DNA from 2 places in the Streptomyces sp. NPDC088553 genome. Region 2 is predicted to be linked to the other one. Evidence: riboswitches for the same ligand, from Rfam matches in the RefSeq annotation. Region 2 holds a riboswitch; the other holds the start of a gene.

Region 1 (3,326 bases), on a different contig from region 2:
GCGCTCCCCGTGGGTGTCGCGGGGCGGTACCCCGGCGGTGCGGCGCGGGGCCGCGGCGGCCCGGCCGTGGGGCCGGTCGCCGCGACGCCCGCTCATGGTGTCGTTCGGTGGCGCGTCAGATGGCGAGCGCCTGGGCGCGGCGCTTCACCTCCGTGCCGCGGTTCTCGTTGAGCGCCTGCGCGGGCGTGCCCGGCAGGCTCTCGTCCGGAGTGAAGAGCCACTCCAGCATCTCCTCGTCGGTGAAGCCGTCGTCCCGCAGCACGGTCAGGAGCCCGACGAGCCCCTTGACGATCTTGTCGCCCTGGATGAAGGCGGCGGGGATCTGCAGGGCGTTGTTCTCTCCACGGCGCACGGCGATGAGCTGACCGTCCTTGATCAGCTGCCGCACGCGCGTCACCTCGACATCGAGCATCTCCGCGATGTCGGGCACATAGAGCCAGGCGGGGACGAGCGCATCGATCTTTACGTCAATCTCGGTCACAGGACAAGCCTGCCATCCCGGACTGACAGTCGGTAGTCGGGCCCTAGACGACTGCCGCCTTCAGGGGGACGGAGGGGTCCGCCGCGCGCGTGGGGTCGACGGCGGTGGCCGTCTCGATGAGCTTGCGGCCCTGGGCCAGGTCGCGGGGGCGGCCGACCGCGAGCAGGGCCACCGGGACCCCGGCGCGCAGCCACAGCACGGACCAGGTCTTGTCCGCCGGGTCGCCGCGCCGGAGCAGCTCGTCGGCGTCCGCGTGGTGCCCGGCGTACTGGACGAAGCGGCCGAACTGCTCGGACCAGAAGTACGGGACGGGGTCGTACGGCCCGGGGTCCGTCCCCGTACCGGCCCCGGCGATCGTCGCGGCGACCGTGCGGGGGCCCTGGAGCGCGTTGTCCCAGTGGTGGACGAGGAGGCGGCGCCCGTAGCGGGCGGAGGGGAAGGAGGCGCAGTCCCCGACGGCGTACACGTCGGGCAGGCTGGTGCGCAGCCACTCGTCGGCGGTGACGGCGCCGCTCGGGTCGAGGGCGACCCCGGAGCCGGTGAGCCATCCGGTGGCGGGGCGGGCGCCGATGCCGACGACGACGGCGTCGGCGGGCAGCTCGCGGCCGTCGTCGAGGACGACCCTGCCCGGCGTGCCGGGCTCGACGGTGCGGACGCGCGCGTGGGTGAGGAGTTCGGCGCCGTTCTCGCCGTACCACTCGGCCATGGGGGTGGTGACCTCGGTGGGCAGGGCTCCGGCGAGGGGGCGGTCGGCGGCCTCGACGACGGTGACGGCGCAGCCGGCCTCGCGGGCGGCGGTGGCGAACTCCGCGCCGATCCAGCCGGCGCCGACGACCACGACGCTGTGCCTGCGCTCCAGGACGGGCCCGAGGCGGACGGCGTCGTCGAGGGTCCGCAGCAGATGGACCCCGGGGACGCCCTCGGTGCCGGGCAGGGTGATCGGCTGGGCGCCGGTGGCGACGACCAGGACGTCGTACGCGACGGGCCCGGCCTCGGTGTCGATCTCGTGGTCGGCGGCGCGCAGTCCGGTGACGTCGAGGCCGAGGCGGAGCTCGACGCCGAGCTCCTCGAAGTCGACGTCGAAGGCGGAGCCCTCGGCCTTGCCGAGGAGGACGGCCTTGGAGAGCGGGGGCCGGTCGTAGGGCTGGTGGGGCTCTGCCCCGATGAGGGTCACGGGGCCGGTGAAACCCTGTTCGCGCAGGGCGACGGCGGTCTGGACGCCCGCCATGCCGGCGCCGACGATCACGACGTGCTGCTGTGCCTGCTTCTGCTCGCTCACCCGACCACCTTACGCATCTGACGGACCGTCAGGAAGGGAGGGGTCTGCGGCCCCCCGGGGGCGGAAGCTAGTGTGTCGGGCGTAAAGCACTCGCGGGAGCCCGGACGCACCGGGCTGAGAGGGAGGCTGGGACGGCCTCCGACCGTACGAACCTGATCCGGGTCATGCCGGCGAAGGGAGGGGCTGGACGCCCATGCGTTCTTCCGAAGTCCAGGTGTCCGAGGACCACGCGTCCGGGGCGGATCTGCCGGACGAGGGTGGGTCCGACGCGAACGCGCCGGGTGCCCCTGCGGCCGACGCGAGTCGGCCCGACGCGGGTGGGTCCGACGTGGATCCGTCCCACGCGGGTCAACCCGATACAGGTGGGTCCGACGCGGATCGGCCCGACACGGATCCGTCCGACGCCGGTCCGCTCGGCGTCCGCCGGGCCGGGGCCCGTGGCGCCGACGTCCTCGTCGTCGGGGGTGGCATCATCGGCCTGGTCACGGCCTGGCGGGCCGCGCGACGCGGCCTGCGCACCGCCGTGATCGACCCGGCCCCGGGCGGCGGCGCCGCCCACGTCGCGGCCGGGATGCTCGCCGCCGTCACCGAACTCCACTACGGCGAGGAGACCCTCCTCGGGCTCAACCTCGCCTCCGCCGCCCGCTATCCCGCGTTCGTCGCCGAGCTTCTGGAGGCCACCGGCCACGACGTCGGCTACCGCGCCTGCGGCACCCTCGCCGTCGCCCTCGACGCCGACGACCGGGCCCACCTGCGCGAACTGCACGCCCTGCAGACCCGCTGCGGGCTCACCTCGGAGTGGCTCAGCGGCCGCGAGTGCCGCCGCCTCGAACCGATGCTGGCCCCGGGAGTCCGCGGCGGGCTCCGGGTGGACGGCGACCACCAGGTCGATCCCCGCCGGCTCGCCGCCGCGCTCCTCGTCGCCTGCGAACGGGCCGGGGTGGTCTTCCACCGCGACCTCGCGCAGAGCCTGACGGTGGTACGGGACCGGGCGCGCGGTGTCGTGCTCGCCGGGGGCGGGGAACTGACGGCCGACCAGGTCGTCCTCGCCGCGGGCAGCCTGAGCGGCCGCCTCGCGGGCGTGCCGGACGAGGTGCTTCCGCCGGTGCGCCCCGTGAAGGGCCAGGTGCTGCGGCTGCGCGTACCGGCCCCGTACGCCCCCTTCCTCTCCCGGACGGTCCGGGCCGTCGTCCGCGGCAGCCACGTCTACCTGGTGCCCCGCGAGAACGGCGAACTCGTCGTCGGCGCCACCAGTGAGGAACTCGGCTGGGACACCACGGTGACGGCGGGCGGGGTGTACGAGCTGCTGCGCGACGCCCACGAGCTCGTCCCGGGGCTGACGGAGCTGCCGCTGACCGAGACGCTTGCGGGCCTGCGCCCCGCGTCGCCCGACAACGCGCCGCTGCTCGGCCCCACCTCCCTGCCCGGGCTGCACCTGGCCACCGGCCACTACCGCAACGGGGTCCTGCTCACCCCCGTCACCGGCGACGTCATGGCCGAGGTGCTCGCCACGGGGGTCCTGCCCGACGAGGCCCGCCCCTTCACCCCCCGCCGTTTCTCCCCCGC
Region 2 (3,326 bases):
TAGTTGAAGAACACATGGGCGATCAGGATCGCCCAGACCGTGGTGTCGAGCCGTACGCCCCACAGCTCGTCGAGGAGCCCGCCGCGGCCGACGAGCGCCAGGAAGGCCGTGCCGACCATGACGGTCGGCATCACGAAGGGCACGGTGACGACCGCGCGCAGCAGGCCCTTGCCGCGGAACTCGAAGCGCGCGAAGACGTACGCGCCGGGCAGCGCGATCAGCAGGGTGAGACCGGTGGACGCGAGGGCCTGCCAGAGCGTGAACCACAGGACGTCGAGGATCTCCGGCCGGCTCAGCGTCCCGCCGAACCGGCCGAACCGCCACACGCCGTCGACCCGGAGCCCGCGCTCGACGATCGAGACGACGGGCCAGGCGAAGAAGAGCACGAAGAAGGCGACGGGCACGGCCATCAGGCCGAGCCGCGCCGCGCTTCCCCGGCGGTCGGGGACTACTTCAGAACGAGCGACGACCACTGCTGGATCCACGGGTCACGCTTCTCGGCGATCTTCTCCGGCGCCATCGTCTCCGGCTTGTCGACGACCACACCGTGCCGGGTGAACAGCTCGGGCAGGGCCGCGTCCTTCGCCACCGGGTTGACGAACATCTGGAGCGGCATGTCCTCCTGGAACTTCTTGGAGATCAGGAAGTCGATCAGCGCCTTGCCGCCCTCGGGGTTCTTCGCGCCGTTCAGCAGGCCCGCGAACTCGGTCTGCCGGAAGCAGGTGCCGGTGGAGACCCCGGTGGGGGCCACCTTCGGCTGCGGCTCGCCGTAGAGCACCTCGACCGGCGGGCTGGAGGCGTACGACACGACGAGCGGCCGGTCGCCCTTGGCCTGCTTGCCGCCGGCCGAGCCGGAGAACTCCTGGTTGTAGGCGAGCTCCCAGCTGTCGACGGTCTTCACGCCGTTGGCCTTGAGCTTCGTCCAGTAGTCCTGCCAGCCCTCGTCCCCGTACTTCGCGGCCGTACCGAGGAGGAAGCCGAGGCCCGGGGAGGACCGCTCGGGGTTCTCGACGACGAGCAGGTCCTTGTACGCCGGCTTCGCCAGGTCGTCGAAGGTCACCGGCGGCGCCAGCTTCTTGTCGGCGAAGTACTTCTTGTCGTAGTTGACGCAGATGTCACCGGAGTCGACCGGCGTGACCCGCTGCTCCTTGTCGAGCTGGTACGCGGCCGGGACGCGGTCCAGGCCCTTCGCCGCGTAGGGCACGAAGATGCCGTTGTCGAGGGCGCGGGACAGCAGGGTGTTGTCGACGCCGAAGAAGACGTCGCCCTGCGGGGAGCCCTTGGTCAGGATCTCCTTGTTGACGGCCTCGCCGGCGTCGCCGCTCTTCAGCACCTTGACGGTGAAGCCGGTCTGCTTCGTGAAGTCGGCCAGCACCTCCTTGGAGGCGTTGAACGAGTCGTGGCTCACGAGGGTCACGGTCTTCGGCGCGGGCGCGCCGGACTTGCCGCCGGCCTCGCGGACGTCATCCGTGCCGCAGGCGGCGAGGGTGGTGACGCCCAGCGCCGCGACGAGCGCGGCGGCGGCGGCCTTCTTGATGCTCACCGGAGTGGTGCTCACTGAGATTCCTCCTGGGTATGACCAGGAAGAGACGCGGCCCTGCCCACGACCGGCGGGACCGGACGCGGGCAGGGCGCAACAGCTTGAGTTAACGACCGAACTTCCTACCCAGAATGACCTGGGCAAGGTTCAGAGGGTCTGCGGTCCTACGGTGACCGCACTCTCAGCGCTGTGGCGCTCCCCTGTCGGAATATGGAGATGTGTTCGACCTCAGAGTACAAGGTCAGCGCTCGGCGGCCGCCAGCTGTCCACAGGCACCGTCGATCTCCTGGCCCCGGGTGTCCCGCACCGTCACCGGCACGCCGTGGCGGGCGATGGCCTCCACGAAGGCCTTCTCGTCCTCCGGACGCGAGGCCGTCCACTTCGAACCCGGCGTCGGGTTCAGCGGGATCAGGTTGACGTGCACCCGACGCCCCTTGAGCAGCCGGCCCAGCAGGTCACCGCGCCACGCCTGGTCGTTGATGTCCCGGATGAGCGCGTACTCGATGGAGATCCGGCGGCCGGACTTCTCCGCGTACTCCCAGGCCGCATCGAGGACCTCACGCACCTTCCAGCGCGTGTTGACCGGCACCAGGGTGTCCCGGAGCTCGTCGTCCGGGGCGTGCAGCGAGACCGCGAGCCGGCACTTGAAGCCCTCGTCGGCGAACCGCAGCATCGCGGGCACGAGCCCGACGGTGGAGACGGTGATCCCGCGCTGCGAGAGCCCGAGACCGTCCGGCTCGGGGTCGGTGAGGCGCCGGATGGCACCGACGACCCGCTTGTAGTTCGCGAGCGGCTCGCCCATGCCCATGAACACGATGTTGGAGAGCCGCGCCGGTCCCCCGGGCACCTCCCCGTCCCGCAGCGACCGCATGCCGTCCACGATCTGGTGCACGATCTCGGCGGTCGACAGGTTCCGGTCGAGCCCGGCCTGCCCCGTCGCACAGAACGGGCAGTTCATCCCGCAGCCGGCCTGCGAGGAGATGCACATCGTCACCCGGTCCGGGTAGCGCATGAGCACCGACTCGACGAGCGTGCCGTCGTGCAGCCGCCACAGGGTCTTGCGGGTGGTGTCGTCGTCGCACGAGATGTGCCGCACCACGGACATCAGATCGGGCAGCAGCTCCCCGGCCAGCTTCTCCCGCGAGGCGGCCGGAATGTCCGTCCACTCCGCGGGATCGTGCGCGTACCGCGCGAAGTAGTGGGTGGACAGCTGCTTGGCGCGGAACGGCTTCTCGCCGATCGCGGCGACGGCCTCCTTCCGCTCGGCGGGCGTGAGGTCGGCCAGGTGCCGCGGCGGCTTCTTGGCTCCGCGGGGGGCGACGAAAGTGAGTTCTCCGGGCTTGGGCATGGTGGTACCAGTGTCGCAGACGCGCGCGCGTGGCCCGGTTCGCCGGCTCAGGGTGCCGGGGCCCGGGGCTGGGTCCGGGGGATGCGGTGGGTGAAGAAGAGCGCCACGACGGACGCGCCGGCCAGGATCGCGAGGGCCGCCTTCAGGCCGTCCAGGCGGGCGGCGGCGTTCGCCTCCAGGGCGGCCTCGGTGACCTCCTCGCTGGTGCCCGCCTCGTCGAGGGCGGTCGTCAGCTGGGCGTCCGAGAGGAACGGGACACCGCTCTGCAGCTCGACGGCGGCCTGGCTCTTCACCTCGGCCGGGATGGCCTCGTTGCGCTCCACGGCGCCCAGGAACGACGAGGTGAGCGCGGCGATCATCAGGGAGCCCGCGAGTGCCGTGCCCATCGAGGAGCCGAGGTTGGTGACGGCGTTCTGGATGCCTCCGACCTCCGCGCTC

What was found. A riboswitch is a leader RNA that binds a small molecule or an ion and turns the genes downstream of it on or off. The one in region 2 is predicted to bind thiamine pyrophosphate.
Region 1: linked by a shared signal. The riboswitch ahead of thiO (glycine oxidase ThiO) and the one ahead of ACIP8Z_RS31430 (thiamine ABC transporter substrate binding subunit) in region 2 are both predicted to bind thiamine pyrophosphate.

Annotation. Positions count from the first base shown of each region.
Region 1 is NZ_JBIVMG010000010.1:130,317-133,642, forward strand. Features, by position in the region: gene ACIP8Z_RS30335 (Rv2175c family DNA-binding protein) at 116-481, opposite strand; gene ACIP8Z_RS30340 (NAD(P)/FAD-dependent oxidoreductase) at 525-1,760, opposite strand; TPP riboswitch at 1,843-1,956, shown strand; gene thiO (glycine oxidase ThiO) at 1,954-3,326, shown strand, end outside.
Region 2 is NZ_JBIVMG010000011.1:98,690-102,015, forward strand. Features, by position in the region: gene ACIP8Z_RS31425 (ABC transporter permease) at 1-410, opposite strand, end outside; gene ACIP8Z_RS31430 (thiamine ABC transporter substrate binding subunit) at 449-1,558, opposite strand; TPP riboswitch at 1,642-1,752, opposite strand; gene rlmN (23S rRNA (adenine(2503)-C(2))-methyltransferase RlmN) at 1,782-2,888, opposite strand; gene ACIP8Z_RS31440 (MFS transporter) at 2,936-3,326, opposite strand, start outside.